One region of the Priestia aryabhattai genome, then DNA from elsewhere that is predicted to be linked to it. Evidence: a T-box and tRNA genes for the amino acid it is inferred to sense, from the RefSeq annotation. Region 1 holds a T-box; the other holds one or more tRNA genes.

Region 1 (9,737 bases):
TCTTTAGCGCCAATGGTAGTTGGGACTTTGTCCCTGTGAGAGTAGGACGTTGCCAGGCTCTTGAAAAAAGACTAGCTATTTTAGCTAGTCTTTTTTTGTATGTTCATTTAAGTAACAAGAAATTAAGTAAGGAATCTTTTGAGCCGTAACCTCAAGGAACCTCAAGATAAATGGGTAATCTTTCGAAGAGTATGTATGCAGTAATTCATACCACCACTCTGTTTCATAACGTGAAATCATACTTAAATTATAAAGTAATAAGTAATGTGCCAACATCTCAGGGAAATATAAACAGCTATCTTTTTCCAACGGTGCATGCAATGTGTTATCTTGGAAATTATACATAAAAGGTGAACAATTATATAAACAGCTTAAAGGGTCAAGAATACATACCTGGTCTTCTGACAGAGACAAAGACAGATGGGAACGCTCTTTTAAAAATGAATAGAGCCTTTCATAATTCATATGATAACATTGTGTAACTTGTTCAGGAATAGGCAAAGAGCTGGCTGAAAGCGATCCAATAGTTGTTAAATGGGAAAATGATCTAGCACCTAAATTTGAAAATAATGGATCTAATTCAGGTATACACGACAACAGGTAATTCATTGTATATTTACTACCTTCAAGTTGTTTCACATGAAACAATTCTTCTCCTACTTGTGAAAATAAACCGCTTTTTTGGATCTTAACTTCATCATCTAAAAAATCATAACTTTGTTTTTTTCTTTTTCGTGTTGATACTCCATGTGCTAACACCGCTGTATTTTCTGGATATACTGGGTTTTGTGTTAACAAACATGCTTTTAACAGCTGTGACATTCCATAAAATAATAAAACTGGTTGAACTGATACAGGAGATTGTGCCGCAACTTGATAATAATTTTTACTGTGTTCCAAATAATAAATAAATGGGTAACTGTTTTTAAAGCTATGTTGCTCCGCATCGCTGTAATTCAATTTTTGATAGCGCTTTTTTAAAAAGTCTTGTACAAAAGGAACGGAGAAAAATAAATTGTAAGACGTCCAAACATCATTAAATTTATGCAACTAAATCACCTTTTCTTTTTATTAGAATTATCTGATATCTAGTGAAGTTATTGACAGGTACATATCTGCTTGTTAATCTACTAATAATATTCTGTCGTTAAAAGGAGGATTCTATAATGTGGGAAAGCAAATTTTCTAAAGAAGGCTTAACATTTGATGACGTTTTACTGGTGCCAGCAAAATCTGAGGTATTACCTAAAGACGTTGATATGAGTGTTGAACTAACAAAAACATTAAAATTAAAGGTGCCGTTCATCAGTGCAGGAATGGATACAGTTACAGAAGCTGAAATGGCTATTGCGATGGCTAGACAAGGTGGTTTAGGTATCATTCACAAAAACATGTCGATTGAACAGCAAGCAGAACAAGTTGATAAAGTAAAACGTTCTGAAAGTGGTGTTATCACGGATCCTTTCTTTTTAACTCCTGAAAATCAAGTGTTTGCTGCTGAACATTTAATGGGCAAATATCGTATCTCAGGCGTTCCAATTGTCAACAACGAAGAAGAACAACAACTAGTTGGAATCCTTACAAACCGTGATTTGCGTTTCATCCAAGATTATTCAATGCAAATTGCTGATGTAATGACAAAAGAAGAATTAGTTACTGCTCCAGTAGGAACGACTTTAGAAGAAGCAGAGAAAATTCTACAGCAATACAAAATTGAAAAGTTACCTCTTGTAGATGACAATGGCGTATTAAAAGGTCTTATCACGATTAAAGACATTGAAAAAGTAATTGAGTTTCCAAATGCAGCTAAGGATCAACAAGGTCGATTATTAGTTGGAGCAGCTGTTGGCGTAACAGCTGATTCAAATGTTCGTATCGAAAAATTAGTACAAGCTGGCGTTGATGTTATCGTTATTGATACAGCGCATGGACATTCACAAGGCGTTTTAGATACAGTACGCAGCATTCGCGAGGCATATCCAGAATTAAATATTATTGCTGGTAACGTAGCAACTGCTGAAGGTACAAAAGCATTAATTGAAGCTGGAGCAAACGTAGTAAAAGTAGGAATTGGACCTGGTTCAATTTGTACAACTCGTGTTGTAGCTGGTGTAGGCGTTCCACAAATTACAGCAGTATATGACTGTGCAACTGAAGCTCGTAAGCACGGTGTAGCTATTATCGCAGATGGCGGTATTAAGTACTCTGGAGATATCGTAAAAGCACTTGCAGCTGGTGGACATACAGTAATGCTAGGAAGCCTTCTAGCAGGAACGACAGAAAGTCCTGGAGAAACAGAAATCTACCAAGGAAGACGCTTTAAAGTGTACCGTGGAATGGGCTCTGTAGGAGCTATGGAAAAAGGAAGTAAAGATCGGTACTTCCAAGAAGATAATAAAAAATTAGTTCCAGAAGGTATTGAAGGCCGTTTGCCTTACAAAGGACCTGTAGCAGATACTTTATATCAAATGATTGGCGGTTTACGCGCAGGAATGGGTTACTGTGGTGCAGCTAACTTAGAAGCGTTACGTGAACAGGCACAATTCATTCGTATGACTGGAGCAGGTTTAAGAGAAAGTCACCCACATGATGTACAAATTACAAAAGAATCTCCTAACTATTCTATGAGATAATCATGAATGTTTGAAAAACACGTTTCCCTAATAGGGAAACGTGTTTTTTATGCCATTAATCATGAATGTAACAGTACTTCTTTATCTATTTTTTTAAATTTTAGTATGATAAAATTACATTTATGTGAGTTTACGTTTGGAGGGTATAGAGTGAGAAACGCATTACAGAAACAATTAATTTGTGTCATTGCTGTTATGTTAATGGCCAGCGTATTTTTTGTCTCTACACAAGCATCAGCTGCTTCTAAAACAGATGATATTGGGGTTGAAGCAGATGCAGCCATTTTAGTAGAGGCAAGTACGGGGAAAGTGCTATACGGGAAAAATACGGATGCTTTATTAGGTATTGCAAGCATGACAAAAATGATGACGGAATACCTAGTATTAGAATCCATAAAAGATAAGAAATTATCTTGGGATCAACGTGTGCCAGTTAGTAAATATGCAGCTAAAATTTCTCAGGATTATGGATTATCAAATGTACCATTAATTGAAAACCAAAAATACACGGTAAAAGAATTATATGATGCCATGGCTATTTATTCAGCTAATGGAGCTGCCATTACTTTAGCTGAAGCTGTTAGTGGTTCTGAAGAAGGTTTTATTAAGTTAATGAATAAAACGGCAAAAAAATTAAATATGGGTGAATCAAAATTTGTCAATTCTACAGGTCTTTCTAATTCCTTGTTAAAAGGGATGTATCCAAAAGGAACGAAGGAAGAAGATGAGAACCTTCTATCGGCTCGGGCAGTTGCTACTCTTGCTTATCACTTAATTCATGATTATCCAGAATCTTTGGAAGTAGCTAAAACTCCTTCTAAGATGTTTAGACAAGGACAACAAGGCGAAACAAAAATGAACAATTGGAATAAGATGCTCCCTGGTTTTTCAGCTGCATACAGCGGCGTGGACGGCTTAAAAACTGGCCATACAGATTTTGCAGGTCAATGTTTCACTGGGACTGCAGAGCGTAACGGGGTAAGATACATAACAGTTGTAATGAATGCTAAGGAAAACGGCAAGTCTACGGAAGCTGCTCGTTTTTCCCAAACGAAAAAGATATTAGATTACGCTTTTAGTCATTTTCAGTTAAAAGAAGTAGTGCCTGCTAACGGCGAGATTAAAGGGCACGAAACAATTGACATTGCTAAAGGAAAATCAAAAGAAGCTTCCGTTTCTCCAAAAGATTCGGTAAAGATTATTACCGAAAAAGGTCAAAAAGATCATACTAAAATCAACTTTAAGTTAAACGATAAAGTTGTGAACGATCAAAAAGTTGTAGCTCCTATTAAAAAAGGAGAAATGGTTGCTTATGTTAGTGCAACAAACAGCAATCTCAAAGATCTAGGCTATGTAGGAGGCCAAACTACAGATAGCATGACGCCGGTTGTGACAAACGAATCTGTTGAAAAAGCTGGATGGTTCTCTCTAGCTACCCGCAGCATCGGTAACTTCTTTAGCAATATTTGGATGAATGCTGCAAATACAGTGAATAACTGGTTTTAATGATAACTCAAGAGAAAGAAGAGATACTACAAGAGAGTATCTCTTTTTTTATTTTTAGATTTGTTTCTATATAATCTATAAATTAGATAGGAATTTTCCGAAAAATGCGGTAGAATAGACACTAAGTTTTGAATTTTGTATATACACTAAAAATTATTGTGAAACACTTGATACAGGAGGAAGACAAACATGAATAACATTACAGGTACTGATCGTGTAAAACGAGGAATGGCGGAAATGCAAAAAGGTGGCGTTATCATGGACGTTATCAATGCAGAACAAGCAAAAATTGCAGAAGCAGCAGGTGCTGTTGCCGTTATGGCATTAGAGCGTGTTCCAGCTGATATCCGTGCAGCAGGCGGCGTGTCTCGTATGGCAGACCCAACAATTGTTGAAGAAGTGATGAATGCTGTGTCCATTCCAGTTATGGCAAAAGCTCGTATTGGCCATATTGTTGAAGCACGCGTGCTAGAAGCGATGGGGGTAGACTACATCGATGAAAGTGAAGTGTTGACTCCAGCTGATGAGGAGTTTCATTTAAATAAAAATACATTTACGGTTCCATTTGTGTGCGGTTGTCGTGATCTTGGCGAAGCATCTCGTCGTATTGCTGAAGGAGCAGCAATGCTTCGTACAAAAGGCGAACCAGGGACAGGAAACATCGTGGAAGCAGTGCGTCATATGCGCCAAGTAAACGCTCAAGTACGTAAAGTTGTGGGCATGGACGAAGATGAGTTAATGACAGAGGCAAAACTATTAGGTGCGCCTTATGAGTTATTACTGCAAATTAAACGTGAAGGCCGCTTACCGGTTGTAAACTTTGCAGCAGGCGGTGTAGCAACACCAGCTGATGCCGCGTTAATGATGCAACTTGGAGCAGACGGTGTGTTCGTTGGTTCAGGAATCTTTAAATCAGACAACCCTGAAAAATTTGCTCGTGCAATCGTCGAAGCAACAACACATTATCAAGACTATGAACTCATTGCAAACTTGTCAAAAGGATTAGGAAGTGCAATGAAAGGGATTGAAATTTCATCATTATTACCAGAAAACCGCATGCAAGAGCGTGGGTGGTAATTTAAAGGGAGTTTTGACAAAATGGTAAAAGTAGGCGTATTAGGGTTACAAGGTGCCTTTCGCGAGCATGCACAAGCATTAGAAGCAGCAGGCGCCGAAGCCATTATCATTAAAAAAGTTGAACAGCTAGATAAAGTAGATGGTTTAATCCTACCGGGCGGCGAAAGCACAGCGATGCGTCGTCTGATCGACAAGTATGACTTTATGGAACCTCTTCGCCAGTTTGCACAAGCAGGTAAACCGGTGTTTGGTACGTGTGCGGGTTTAATTTTACTTGCAGGACAAGTCGTTGACCGTGAAGAGCCCCATTTAGGTGTTATGGATATTACGGTAGCTCGCAACTCATTTGGGCGTCAACGGGATAGCTTTGAAGCTGCCCTAAACATTAAAGATATTGGTGAAGATTTTATAGGCGTATTTATCCGTGCTCCGCATATTGTGGAAGTAGGAGAAAACGTTGAAGTCTTAGCAATGCATAACGACCGAATTGTTGCAGCGAGACAAGGTCAATTCTTGGGGTGTTCGTTTCATCCAGAATTAACAGATGATGCTCGAATGGCTCAGTATTTTGTAGCAATGGTTGAAGAAGCTTCAAAAAAACCTGTATAAATGAATTGCATCTTGTAAAGACTTGTAGTACATTATGATTATTAAAAATGATATTGGTATAAAGCGTTGATAGGAAATAGTAATAAGATTTTTGATTTCAAGAGAGTCGATGGCTGGTGTGAATCGATAATCAATTCTTATGAATCCGTCCTGGAGCAAGCTGTCGAAAAAGTAGTAGGCAGTTTCGGTTCATCCGTTATCTGGTTTAAGAGGAAGGCTTATTTTAGCTTTCAATTAGGGTGGCAACGCGGGTAAACTCTCGTCCCTTTCATGGGGATGAGAGTTTTTATTTTGCCCTTTTATACTAAAGGAGGTACTAAGTATGTTAGATTTAAAATTTTTACGTGCTAATTTTAACGAAGTAAAAGAAAAGCTAAAGTTTCGTGGGGAAGACTTAACGGACTTAGGTCGCTTTGAAGAGTTAGATGCAAAACGTCGTGAGCTAATTGCTCAAACAGAAGAGTTAAAAAGCAAGCGAAATGAAGTATCACAGCAAATTGCACAATTGAAGCGTGAAAAACAAGATGCTGATCATTTAATCGTTGAAATGCGTAAAGTAGGAGACCGCGTAAAGCAATTGGATGAAGAGCTTCGCAGCGTTGAAGAAGAGTTAGAACTATTGTTGCTTTCAATTCCTAACGTTCCACATGAAAGTACGCCTGTAGGTGAAACTGAAGATGATAACGTAGAAGTTCGTAAATGGGGAGAAATTAAACAATTTAATTTTGAACCAAAACCGCATTGGGATTTAGGAACAGATTTAAATATTTTAGATTTTGAAAGAGCTTCGAAAGTAACGGGAAGTCGCTTTGTATTTTATAAAGGTTTAGGTGCAAGGTTAGAACGTGCTCTTATTAACTTTATGATGGATTTACATATGGATGAGCATGGTTATGAAGAAATTCTTCCTCCATATATGGTAAATCGTATGAGCATGACAGGAACAGGGCAACTTCCTAAATTTGAAGAGGATGCATTCAAAATTAAAGAAGAAGATTATTTCTTAATTCCTACAGCTGAAGTACCAGTTACAAATTTACATCGTGATGAAATTTTAAACGGAGACCAGCTTCCAATTGCTTATACAGCGTATAGTGCTTGCTTCCGCTCAGAAGCAGGCTCTGCAGGAAGAGATACACGTGGTCTTATTCGTCAGCATCAGTTTAATAAAGTAGAGCTTGTTCGCTTTGTTAAGCCAGAAGATTCTTATGATGAATTAGAAAAATTAACGGGCCATGCTGAAAAGGTTCTTCAACTATTAGGTTTACCTTACCGAGTTCTAAGCATGTGTACAGCTGATTTAGGTTTCACAGCAGCCAAAAAGTATGATATTGAAGTTTGGATTCCAAGTTATGAAACGTACCGTGAAATTTCTTCTTGTTCAAACTTTGAAAGCTTCCAAGCTCGCCGTGCTAATATTCGCTTCCGACGCGATACAAAAGCAAAATCAGAACATGTTCATACACTAAACGGTTCTGGCTTGGCAATTGGCCGTACGGTAGCTGCAATTTTAGAAAACTACCAGCAGGAAGATGGATCAATTCAAATTCCAGAAGTGCTGCGTCCATATATGGGAAACAAAGAATTTATTTCTAAATAAAAGTAGAAGATGTTCATTAAGGTAATTCTTAATGAGCATCTTTTGAAAAAAATTAATAAAAGAGTTGACTTCACGATTTGTATATGATAAATTAATACTTGTCGATACGGAGGAATACCCAAGTCCGGCTGAAGGGATCGGTCTTGAAAACCGACAGGGGTGTTAAAGCCCGCGGGGGTTCGAATCCCTCTTCCTCCGCCATATTTGACTTATAATGCAATTAACATAGCGCGATAAATTGGAGATTGGAAAACCGTTACTTATAAGTAACGGTTTTTTATTTGTTAAAAATGCCGCTTTAATAGATAAAGCGGCATTTTTTTATAGATGACGACGTTTTAACTTTTCATTATGTTGTAAAAAGCGACCAACTTTTTCAACAATTGATTCAATTGAATCAGGATCCTTGATAAGGTCATATTCTCTAATATCTAAACGAAGAATAGGGCAAGCCGTAAAGTTATTAATCCAATCTTCATATCGGGCGTGCATCTCTTTCCAATAATCAAGCGGCGTTTGTTGTTCCATTGGTCGCCCTCTTTCTTGAATGCGGTCTACAATATCTTCAAAGCTGCCCTCTAAATAAATTAGTAGGTCCGGATGAGGGAAATATGGAGTCATAACCATTGCATCGAACAAACTTGTATATGTCTCATAGTCTACTTTGGACATAGTTCCTTTTTCAAAATGCATCTTAGCAAAGATACCAGTATCTTCGTAAATAGATCTGTCTTGGATGAAGCCGCCGCCATACTCAAAAATTTTCTTTTGTTCTTTAAAGCGTTCCGCTAGAAAATATACTTGTAGGTGAAAGCTCCAACGTTCAAAATCCCCATAAAATTTGTCTAGGTAAGGGTTGGAATCTACTTTTTCAAACGATGTGCGAAATTGGAGAGCATCAGCCAATGATTGAGTCATCGTAGATTTCCCAACTCCAACTGTACCCGCTATCGTCAACACAGCATCATTAGGAATGTTGTATTTCGATCGTAAGTTTATCATTACATACTCCTTTTTAACATACTCTCTTGAACCTCTGATAAGATTCTATTTAAGTGTTGTTTATTTTGTACAAAATCTATTTCATCACCGTTGTAACGCAAAATAGTTACATTAGGGTTATTTTGTTCAAACGCCGTCATAGCTTTTTCATAATCATCACTTAGCCTCGCAAGGTAATGAGGATCGATGTTTCGTTCAATTTCTCTTCCTCGCATTTTAATGCGCTTTAACAAAGTATCTAAACTTGCATTTAAATAAATAATAATATTCGGAGCTGGCATATCAGCCGTTAAGATGTGGAAAATTTGTACATACTTTTTATACTGTTCATCTTTTAACGTTTGCTCAGCGAAAATCATGTTTTTCATAATATGATAATCTGCTACAACAGGTTTTTTATAAGATAAGAACCCTTTTTGAATATCCTCCAACTGCTTGTATCGATTGCATAGAAAAAACATTTCTGTTTGAAAACTCCACTCTTCGATGTTCTCATAAAATTTCCCGAGAAATGGATTTTCATCTACGATTTCTTTTAAAAGTTCGAATTGAAATGCTTGCGCAATCTCTTTAGCTAAAGAGGTTTTTCCGACACCGATGGGTCCTTCTACTGAAATAAAAGGTGTGCCTTGCATTCATTTGCCTCCTTCATGACCACTCGTTCAAAAAAAACAGACAAAAAATATTTTAACATAGAGAAGGAGAATAAGGGGAAAAGAAATTTCTTTCAGCAAGAAGAATAACAAAAAGCCTACTGTTAACAGTAAGCTTTCCCTATTTATTGCTGTGTCAGTCTTTTTGTAATTTTGAAGTTGTCTTCAATCAAGAGCCAGTTTTGCGGGAAATCTAAGCCTAGTTTCCAGTAGGCCATTCCTCTAAGTTTTAATTCTTTAATTAAATCAAACTTGGCTTGAATAGACCTAGCGTCTTCAAACCATACTTCGTGGGTACGCTGCTGTTCATCTTTATACCGGAAGAAAGGAGCTTGTGCTTTATTGTCGTATTGAATAGCTACTTTATATCGAGCTGCCAACTCAATAGCTCGTTGAGGACTAATAGCTTTGGCATATTCTCCTCCTGGCTTGTAAGGAAGTGTCCAATCGTAACCGTATAGGTTTTGGCCCATGATAATTTTTGAACTAGGTATTTCAGATACTGCATATTCTAGAACATCACGTACGGGACCAATAGGAGAAACGGCCATGGGAGGCCCGCCGCTATATCCCCATTCATATGTCATCGGAACAACGAAGTTAGCAATCTCTCCAATGGCTTTATAATCATGTGCTTCATACCATTTGCCTTTTTGA
Region 2 (9,737 bases), on a different contig from region 1:
TACTAGCTGCGGCTTGATCCGATATCCTCCATTAGCTATTGCAGAAGTATATTGAACAAGCTGCAGCGGCGTGTACGTATCATACTGACCAATTCCTAAATCAAGCGCCGTACCTGGAATATCGCTTCCGCCTTGGACACCTGTCGATTCGTTATCAAGGTCTATGCCTGTTGATACGCCTAAGCCGAACTGACTGTAGTAAGAACGCAGTTCGCTGAATGTATCAGGTTTAATCGGTAAAGTCATGTTCTTATGGTACTGTAATCCAGCCATAGCCATTACCGTTTTAAACATAAATACGTTGGATGAATATTTTAACGCTGATGAATACGTTAATGGTCCTAATCCTTCAGCCTCAGCTGATTTTTTAACGGGTGTTCCTTTAATTTTTAACGGTTCATCGACTAACACTGTATTTGGCTTAATAGCTCCTGAATCTAAGCCAGCTAGAACCGTCGCTCCTTTTACAACAGAACCCATTGTATAAGATGTTGAAATATTTCCTAATGCAAAATCTTCTATTTTAGGCACTCCAGTCTTCTTATCAATGGTGTATTTTTTACCTGCCATCGTTAAGATTTCTCCTGTGTGAGGATCCATCATAATCACAAAAGCACGGTCCAAAAATTGCGTTCCTTTCATTTGCTTTTTGGCTAAAAGCTGGTCCGTAATTTGTTTTTCTATTGCTTTTTGAAGCTCCATATCAATGGTTAATACCAAATCACTGCCGCGTTCACCTTTAGACACTTGAAGTGTATCAAGGAGATTTCCTTTATCATCTGTTACATACTGGACTTTTTCTTTTTGACCGCTGAGCTGAGCTTCGTATTGCTTCTCTAAATAGCTCGTCCCAACTTGGTCATTTCGGCTATAGCCTCTTGACAAGTAATACTGCACTTTATCTTTGGGCAGTCCCTCGTTGGCAGAGGATACATTTCCAAGCAAAGTACGGAGAGTGCTGTTTTCTGGGTATGAGCGATCCCAATACGTTGTTGTATCGACACCTGGAAGCTCATCTAAATGCTCACTTACAACGGCATACTCTTCATTTGTCACACCGCTTTTAACAATTTGTGGCGTGTTAGAATAACCTGCCTCCATTTGACGCTTAATAGCCAGAACTTCTAAATCACCTTTTAAACCTTCTAAATCTTTTTTAGAGATGCGGTCCAACTGACGTTGATACAGTTCGTCATCAGTCATTTCACCGTCTTGAACTTTTTTGCGATCAGCTTGCATAATTTTCTGCTCCGCTTTTTTAGGGTGAAGCATAATCCAATAATCCTTCATGTCGCGTTCTGTAATTTTTACCACATTTTTAGCATCTTTATTCTTTTTACTTTCTGGAATATCAATCACATTTGTGGTGTAAGGAACATCGATCATAGTGGCTAACTTTTTAGCGATGCGTAGCCTTTCTTCAGCTGTGTTTCCTTGAAAACGAGTATATGTAATCGTATTTAAAGAGGTATTATCTACAATTACGCGGTTATAACGATCGTACATTTTCCCTCGGGGAACAGGCGTACTGACTGTAACGTCCTGTGTTTTTTCGACTTCTCGTTCGTAATTCTCACCGTACACAATTTGAACAAGTCCCAACCGCAAAATTAATACGGAAAATAGGGCAAATACGGTCAAGAAAAGTAAGTTCACACGAAAAGGCACGTGACTTTTTCTTCTTTTTTTCTTTTTCATACCAACACCTACACTTTATAAAACATATATACCATAACACCATAAAATCAGACATTTAGCAAATAAATAGACACCTGGCAGGTGCCTATTTACGCAACGTATTTATTCTAAAAGAAAAGCGAGACATTTTCCATAGTACAAATGAAGGAGCTGACAACACTCTAAGCTGGAGATTCTCCGTCTCCTTCATTTAATACTGGGGGAGTAACCGTAGTTTCTTTTTTGTGTAGAGGCTGTGAAATATGTCTCACACAAAAGTAAATGATTGTATGCCCTGCTCCAACAATAGCTAATAAAATGGGAATACTTTTTGCTTCATCAAAAAACAGTACAGCTATTAAAAATAAAGAGATGGAAACGACGCGTCCAATATTCAGAAATACTTCTCTGACAACAATGTATTCGATTCTTTTTGAAACAACGTCTTTTGCTCGTCCAATCACATCGTACGTTAGAGAAATGAATGGAACCAACAAAATAGGATAGGCAATGGCAATACAAACAGCATATATAATTAACTTTGGATACGATAAGTTAAAGATAAGCAAAAAGACTGCTCCATAGAGAAGGAGTCCCCCTGTGAAAATAAATCGAAGGCGATTTTTTTGCTTAATAAATCTTGAGGCTACATAGTATCCTACAAACGCAACCGCTGAATTCACCAGTCCATATGTCCCTAAAGCTAATTCACTTCCCGTCGTAATAAACACCATGACGGATACAACAAAAATGAACGTACCTTCACGCAACCCTTGGAAGAAATGAGCTTGCAATATTCGATTCCAATCTTTATTGACTTTTCGTTCAGCCCATACTTCTTTAAATTTGTATACTCCTTCCGCTGCACGTCTTGTAATAAAAAAACTAAGCACAACGGCCCCAATAAATAATAGCAGAGATACACCAAAGACAATTTTATACCCAAGTGATTCATACAAAGCGGAAATAACGAAGCCCGCTCCTAAAGGACCAATCATCCCTGCAAAAGAGTTTAAGATTCCTAAAAATCCGTTAAAAAAGTCTCTTGTATCAGGTTCTGTAATTTCAAAAGTTAGCACATTAAAAGCTAGCCAATAAAAGCCATATCCTATACCCAGCAGTCCACCAAGCAATACTAAATACTCGGCTGCGTTAGCTCCACTGATTAATACAGCGATATAAAAAACAGCTAAAAAAGATACACCTAACCTTAAAACCACAACCCGGTCAATTCGTTTGGCCCATTTACCTGCTAAAATAAACGTAAGCGGCTGAAGCACCACTACCGCTAAATTATAAATAGCGAGATCCGAAAATTCGCCTGATTGTTTCCACAGATAAATGTTAACAAACGAATTGGAAATTGAAATAGCCAAGGCATAAAGACCGCCTATAATTAAAAGCAAAAGTAAATCTTTACTAACTTCTACATCTCCAACTACTTTTTTTAATAAAGGCATATCAAAAAACTCCTTTTCTCTTCTACACCTAGTGTGTGAAAAAGAAAAGGAGATATGTAAAAGAATTGGAAAACAAAAAAGCCAGTAAAGGTAATAATTACTTTACTGGCTCTTAAATACGTCTTTAACTTATTTTGCAGCGTCGTAACGCTTAGCAACTTCGTCCCATTTTACAACATTAAAGAATGCTGAAATGTAATCTGGACGGCGGTTTTGGTAATTTAAGTAGTAAGCGTGTTCCCAAACGTCTAGACCAAGGATTGGCGTTTTGCCTTCCATTAATGGGCTATCTTGGTTTGGTGTGCTTATTACTTCTAATTCGCCGTTGTTTACAACTAACCAAGCCCAGCCAGAACCGAAGCGAGTTTTAGCTGCATTTGCAAATTCTTCTTTGAATTGATCAAAGCTGCCGAATTTGCTAGCGATAGCGTCTGCTAATTCACCAGTTGGAGCACCGCCGCCGTTAGGGCAAAGGATTGTCCAAAATAATGAGTGGTTCGCATGACCGCCACCGTTATTGCGTACTGCTGTACGGATATCTTCAGGAACAGCATCTAAGTTTGAAATTAACTCTTCAATACTTTTGCTTTCTAGATCCGATTTGCCTTCAACAGCAGCGTTTAGGTTTGTAACATATGTGTTGTGATGTTTTGTGTGGTGAATATTCATTGTTTCTTTGTCGATATGTGGTTCCAGTGCATCGTATGCATAAGGTAGTTCTGGTAATTTGTAAGCCATGAATAATTCCTCCTTCAAAATATGTAAGCATTTTGGCGCAAAAGCACCGTATACATTTAGATTAGCAAATTTACCCTACTGTTTCAAATAAAAAGTACTTAATCCATGATTTATATTTACCTAATTCCCATTCACTATTCTTTTAAACATAAAAAAGCTTCTTTTTCTTAAAAGAAGCTTTGAATAGACAATAGTATGGCGGAGGAAGAGGGATTCGAACCCCCGCGGGCTTTAACACCCCTGTCGGTTTTCAAGACCGATCCCTTCAGCCGGACTTGGGTATTCCTCCAACCGTATAAATGGTGGACCCTGCAGGACTCGAACCTGCGACCGGACGGTTATGAGCCGTCTGCTCTAACCAGCTGAGCTAAGGGTCCCCATGGCTCCACAGGTAGGACTCGAACCTACGACCGATCGGTTAACAGCCGATTGCTCTACCACTGAGCTACTGTGGAACAATATGAATTATGTATATCACAAATGTAAATTGAGAAATAGCGGCGGAGGGGATCGAACCCCCGACCTCACGGGTATGAACCGTACGCTCTAGCCAGCTGAGCTACACCGCCATGGCTCCACAGGTAGGACTCGAACCTACGACCGATCGGTTAACAGCCGATTGCTCTACCACTGAGCTACTGTGGAACAATATAACATTTACTAGCGACATTAAAAATTTAACATGTTTCTAGCCTAAAGTCAATATATTATTTTAAAACAGCGTATAAAAAATATGCAATCATCAAAAGTTGAATAAATCCTTTTGAGATAGCGCCACTAAAAAACCCAATAACCGAACCTACTCCAATTTTCACTGCGTTGCTAATCGTTGTTCGATGAACAATCAGTTCTCCCACGACCGCTCCGATAAACGGACCTAAAATAATTCCAAATCCCGGGATGATAAACGGCCCAACAAGCAGCCCAACTGTACTTCCCCACACACCTGCTTTAGTACCTCCGAATTTTTTTACACCGATAATATTGGCTATATAGTCTGCTAAAAAAAGCGCTATAACTAACAATCCTTGTATCACCCAAAATAACCAGCTATAGGAACTAAAATCATAAAACAAACCGTATATAACAAACCCTAGAGCTACAAATAGCACGCTTGGGATGATGGGGTAAACCAACCCAACAAACGATACAACAAAGCTAATGATAATTAATGCCCAACATAAAATAGCCATGCCCGCACCTATCCTTTTTATTATTACTATTTATCATACAATAACTACTCCTATAAAGAAAGACCTTGCACCACGAGACCTTCCTTTATTTTACTTTCGAATACGTCTTCAGATAACGATTTTCGAGTGGCACTTCTGCAATATTAACAGCACGGTCCTCAAGCTGCCGGTAATATCCTCAAAAACAATGACAGCAAAACCTGTACATATACGTTTATTTAAGCATAAGATGTGCTTTTGACAAAACGCTCCATGGCATCATTGTAATTGGGAACGGTTTCTAAAATCTATTGTAAACCTTAAATTTTCGCTATAAAATAAGGTATAATCAGAATTTTTAATAGTAGGAGGCTTTACAATGAGCATGCTGAAAAAGATGGCATGGAGTTTTACTTCCTTCCAAAAAATAAGGTCGCTTCGCTTTGAGCATACGAATAAGACGATTGGCTTTGTGTTGTTTTTAACACTTATTTCTTTGCTGCCTACATTTTTCTTTATGACTTTGACGATTGTAAACGGCTATCATATCGCTACTACAGATCTTCCGAAATCTGTTTCTTCTTTTTCTATTTCAAATTCGCGGCTTACGTCAAGTCAGCCTTTCACAAAAAAAGTAAACGGTACTGCTTTTATCTTAAATTCCTCACAATCTATTGAACAGTTTCATTCTTCTGCTCATGCGATTGGTTTTTTAAAGGATGGAATTTACATCACGACTAATTCACAAACACAAACGTATTCATATGATTTATTAAATTGGCATCATAAAGAGAAAAATGAACTGTTAAACTTGCTACACGAACAAAAATCTTCTTTATACATACTGGTCCCTATCTCTATGCTTTTACTGTACGTATTAACATCTGGACTAAACTTTCTTTTCATTACCTGCCTCGCTTACCTTGGAAAACTGATTGGGCTCATTACTAAAAAGCAGCTGCCTTTCAAACAGCTATGGGCACTGAGCGCTTATAGTATGGTAGCCTTCACGTTGATCTATACGCTATTTGAAGCTTTTTCCTTGTCTCTAGCAACACATAGCTCTCTTTACTGGATAGGAACATTCTTCATTTACTTGTTGCTTATCATAGGGCTTCCTATAAGAAAAAACGTAAAGCCTAATAAAGAGATTGAGACCTAACAAAATCAATCCAATCTAAAGACGAACAAATTGGATAAATGAGCTAGTAGGGATCGCTTGTTCCACCGCTGTTGATTTCCGTGCAAGACTTCGCTTTCCGCGGGCGGCCGATGAGCCTCCTCGTCGCTCACGCTCCTGCGGGGTCTCACCTATTCCGCTTCTCCCGCAGGAGTCTTCGCCTTGCCCTCCAATCAACAGCTAGAAGCACCTACATACAAGAAACCTATGTTCACCCTACCAATGAAAAAATCCGAACGAATTTGATTCTTGATCAAGAATCAAATTTGTTCGGAGCTTCCTTCAACTAAAATACTTTTGTCCCAGCCTCTTTATTTCTGTACAACTTTTTTTCTTACCATTGCAGAAGAAAGAATTTTCAACTGATACAAAACCCATAAACCTCCTGCTGCGAGCAGGATAAAGCTATAAATAAACATCAGCCTTTCATTATGCATCCACATTTCAAAAATAACAGGCCCTAATGCTACTCCTAAAAATCTCACCGTTCCATAAATGGATACAATAAACCCTCTTTCTTCGTCTGAAGCCGCTGAAGTAATCATCATATTAATGCACGGAAGAACAAATCCTAAGCCGCCAAAGGCGACTGTCAAACAAAACATCAAAATAGGAAGCGTGTAAATAATTGTTAATACTCCAAACATCACGAATAAAAGAATCATTCCTACTATCATTAATTTTTTCATGAGCTCTACATCTGTTTTGATTCGCTGACCGGTCCAATAAGAAACGAGCGTCATCGCGCCAAGAGGAAATAAAAAAGCGGTTCCTTTTAAAAAACCGTCTATATGATACGTTTCCTCTATTAAAAAAGATAAGTAATATAAAATGCCAAATAATAAAAACAACCCCAATCCCCCGACAAAAAATAAAGGAAAAAGCGATTTTCTTTTATCATAGACAATCTGAATGGCTCTCTTTAAATATTCTCGGACAGATACTGAATCCGAACCTATTTTCCCTTCTCTCACATAGATGACTATACCTACTAAAGCAGCGCCTGCAACTAAAGGATAAACAAAAAATGCGGCATACCATACAACGAGTGCTGCCGATGCTCCGATTATAGGCGCAACCACTTTTCCAGCTCCGTTATACACTTCTAAAATCCCGAGGACTTTTGCTCTTTTTTCCCCTATAAATACATCTCCAGTTAATGCCATTGCCAACGTTGTAGTACCAGCAGCTCCAATCCCTTGAATCACTCTGCCAGCCATCAACACAGCAAAACTTCCAGAAGAGAACGAAGCGCTACTAGCAGCGACAAAACTACCGATTATCATCATGATGAGCGAATACATAATTAACTTTTTACGCCCATATCGGTCTGATAAAATCCCCACAGCAGGAATACACAATGCAGCTGGAATCGAAAATGCACTCAGTATCAAACTGGTTTGAACTCCGCTTAAGTGAAGCGATTTTTGAATGCTCGGTAGCAGAGGAATGAGCATGGAATTCCCCAGTACCATGATTAAAGGCAATAAACCTAATGAAACAATCATTAATTTTTCTTTCAATTTTCGTTCTCCAATCATATTTAAGTAGGACAAGCATAGGCTTTACACATAAGCAAAAGAATGAAGGAGGAGCACAATGAAAAAGCTATGTGCATTAGCCGCTTTCGCTTTTATCGGATATATTTGTCACTATGACATTAAATACGGGACCATTCCTACTGCTACTGAAGCAGTTCAAGTCAGCAAAGCGCAGCCTGCAGAAACAAAAGCCGCTAGCTCTTCTTCCACCTATACAAAAATAAAAATTAAGCCAGGCGATACAGTTTTGTCCGTAATTGAAAAGCTTACCAAAAAATCGATACCGGTTTCTATGAACGAAATGATTACAGATTTTAAAAAGTTAAATAACGGTACAGCGCCTGAGGATATTCAAATTGGAAAAACGTATAAGTTCCCTATTTACAAGTAATGACAGCATTCTTCTTGTCAAGATGGGATAGTCATTGTTAAAATAGCTAGGGTAGTACTTTCTACTAGTTATTTTGTTCATAAAGAGTTATTCTATTAATGAATTCAAATTCTTGATTTCATTTTGAAGGAGAGATTATCACGTGAGTGAAATTATACATCGTACAAAAACACGCCCGGTTAAAGTTGGAGATTTAACAATCGGGGGCAGCAACGAATTAGTTATTCAAAGTATGACAACCACTAAGACACATGATGTTGAAGCAACGGTTGCAGAAATTAAACGTTTAGAAGAAGCAGGATGCCAAGTTGTTCGTGTTGCTTGCCCAGACGAGCGCGCAGCAGATGCAATCCCTGAAATTAAAAAACGCATTAACATTCCATTAGTTGTGGATATTCATTTTGACTATCGCTTAGCATTAAAAGCAATTGAAGGCGGAGCGGATAAAATCCGTATCAACCCCGGTAATATCGGACGTCGTGAAAAAGTGGAAGCTGTTGTAAATGCTGCAAAAGCTAAAAATATTCCAATTCGTATTGGAGTTAACGCCGGTTCACTTGAAAAACGTATTTTAGATAAATACGGCTATCCGACAGCAGATGGCATGGTAGAAAGTGCACTTCATCACATTAAAATTTTAGAAGACCTTGATTTCCATGACATCATCGTGTCAATGAAAGCATCGGATGTTAACTTGGCAATTGAAGCGTATGAAAAAGCTGCTCAAGCATTTGACTACCCTCTTCACTTAGGAATTACAGAATCCGGTACATTATTTGCAGGAACTGTAAAAAGTGCAGCAGGTCTTGGCGCTATTTTATCTAAAGGAATCGGAAATACATTACGTATTTCTTTAAGTGCGGATCCTGTAGAAGAAGTAAAAGTTGCGCGCGAATTGCTAAAATCATTCGGTTTAGCTTCCAATGCTGCAACCCTTATTTCTTGTCCAACTTGCGGACGTATTGAAATTGATTTAATTAGCATTGCTAATGAAGTTGAAGAGTATATTTCAACTGTAAAAGCACCGATTAAAGTAGCGGTACTTGGCTGCGCTGTAAACGGTCCTGGTGAAGCTCGTGAAGCTGATATCGGCATTGCAGGAGCACGCGGTGAAGGCCTTCTATTCCGTAAAGGTGAAATCGTACGTAAAGTTCCTGAAGAAACAATGGTTGAGGAACTAAAAAAAGAAATTGATAAAATTGCTGCTGAATATCACGCAAAGCAAGAAGCTGAAAAAGCTGCAGCTAAATCATAATCAAAAAAAGCGAGGCGCATATGCGCCTCGCTTTTTTTATGAAAAGAACGGTAATATAAACGTACCGACAATAATCGATACAACTCCGATCCCTATTGCCCATGCTCCTAGCGTAAGTGCTCCTTTTCTGCGTGCGATAAACCCTAGAATAATCCCAGCGGCACCAAGAATAATTGGTAAAAAGAATAGTGAAAGAATCGAAAGCACGAGTGCGAAACGACCGTATCCCGTTCCTTCTCCTCGTCCAGCGACTTCATGATTGCGATCAATATCTATAACTTCACGCTCTGCATGAGGCTCTCCTACTCGGTAAGGAACACCTA

What was found. The T-box of region 1 lies ahead of serS (serine--tRNA ligase). A T-box ahead of a tRNA ligase gene usually reads a tRNA of that ligase, here a tRNA-Ser.
Region 2: it encodes a tRNA-Ser, which carries the amino acid that the T-box ahead of serS (serine--tRNA ligase) is inferred to sense. The anticodon was not compared.

Annotation. Positions count from the first base shown of each region.
Region 1 is NZ_JAMBOQ010000020.1:31-9,767, forward strand. It holds partial or broken rRNA gene rrf (5S ribosomal RNA) at 1-58, shown strand, start outside; gene M3225_RS28265 (YaaC family protein) at 85-1,050, opposite strand; gene guaB (IMP dehydrogenase) at 1,167-2,633, shown strand; gene M3225_RS28275 (serine hydrolase) at 2,784-4,139, shown strand; gene pdxS (pyridoxal 5'-phosphate synthase lyase subunit PdxS) at 4,329-5,216, shown strand; gene pdxT (pyridoxal 5'-phosphate synthase glutaminase subunit PdxT) at 5,238-5,825, shown strand; T-box leader at 5,883-6,095, shown strand; gene serS (serine--tRNA ligase) at 6,148-7,425, shown strand; tRNA gene M3225_RS28295 (tRNA-Ser) at 7,534-7,626, shown strand; gene M3225_RS28300 (deoxynucleoside kinase) at 7,747-8,424, opposite strand; gene M3225_RS28305 (deoxynucleoside kinase) at 8,427-9,062, opposite strand; gene M3225_RS28310 (LysM peptidoglycan-binding domain-containing protein) at 9,206-9,737, opposite strand, start outside.
Region 2 is NZ_JAMBOQ010000001.1:893,046-902,782, forward strand. It holds gene M3225_RS04615 (peptidoglycan D,D-transpeptidase FtsI family protein) at 1-1,698, opposite strand, end outside; gene M3225_RS04620 (MFS transporter) at 1,860-3,137, opposite strand; gene sodA (superoxide dismutase SodA) at 3,267-3,875, opposite strand; tRNA gene M3225_RS04630 (tRNA-Ser) at 4,072-4,164, opposite strand; tRNA gene M3225_RS04635 (tRNA-Ile) at 4,176-4,252, opposite strand; tRNA gene M3225_RS04640 (tRNA-Asn) at 4,256-4,330, opposite strand; tRNA gene M3225_RS04645 (tRNA-Met) at 4,371-4,444, opposite strand; tRNA gene M3225_RS04650 (tRNA-Asn) at 4,446-4,520, opposite strand; gene M3225_RS04655 (DUF456 domain-containing protein) at 4,583-5,068, opposite strand; gene M3225_RS04660 (DUF1189 domain-containing protein) at 5,427-6,209, shown strand; gene M3225_RS04665 (hypothetical protein) at 6,225-6,404, opposite strand; gene M3225_RS04670 (MFS transporter) at 6,539-7,750, opposite strand; gene M3225_RS04675 (hypothetical protein) at 7,827-8,159, shown strand; gene ispG (flavodoxin-dependent (E)-4-hydroxy-3-methylbut-2-enyl-diphosphate synthase) at 8,311-9,414, shown strand; gene M3225_RS04685 (membrane protein) at 9,451-9,737, opposite strand, start outside.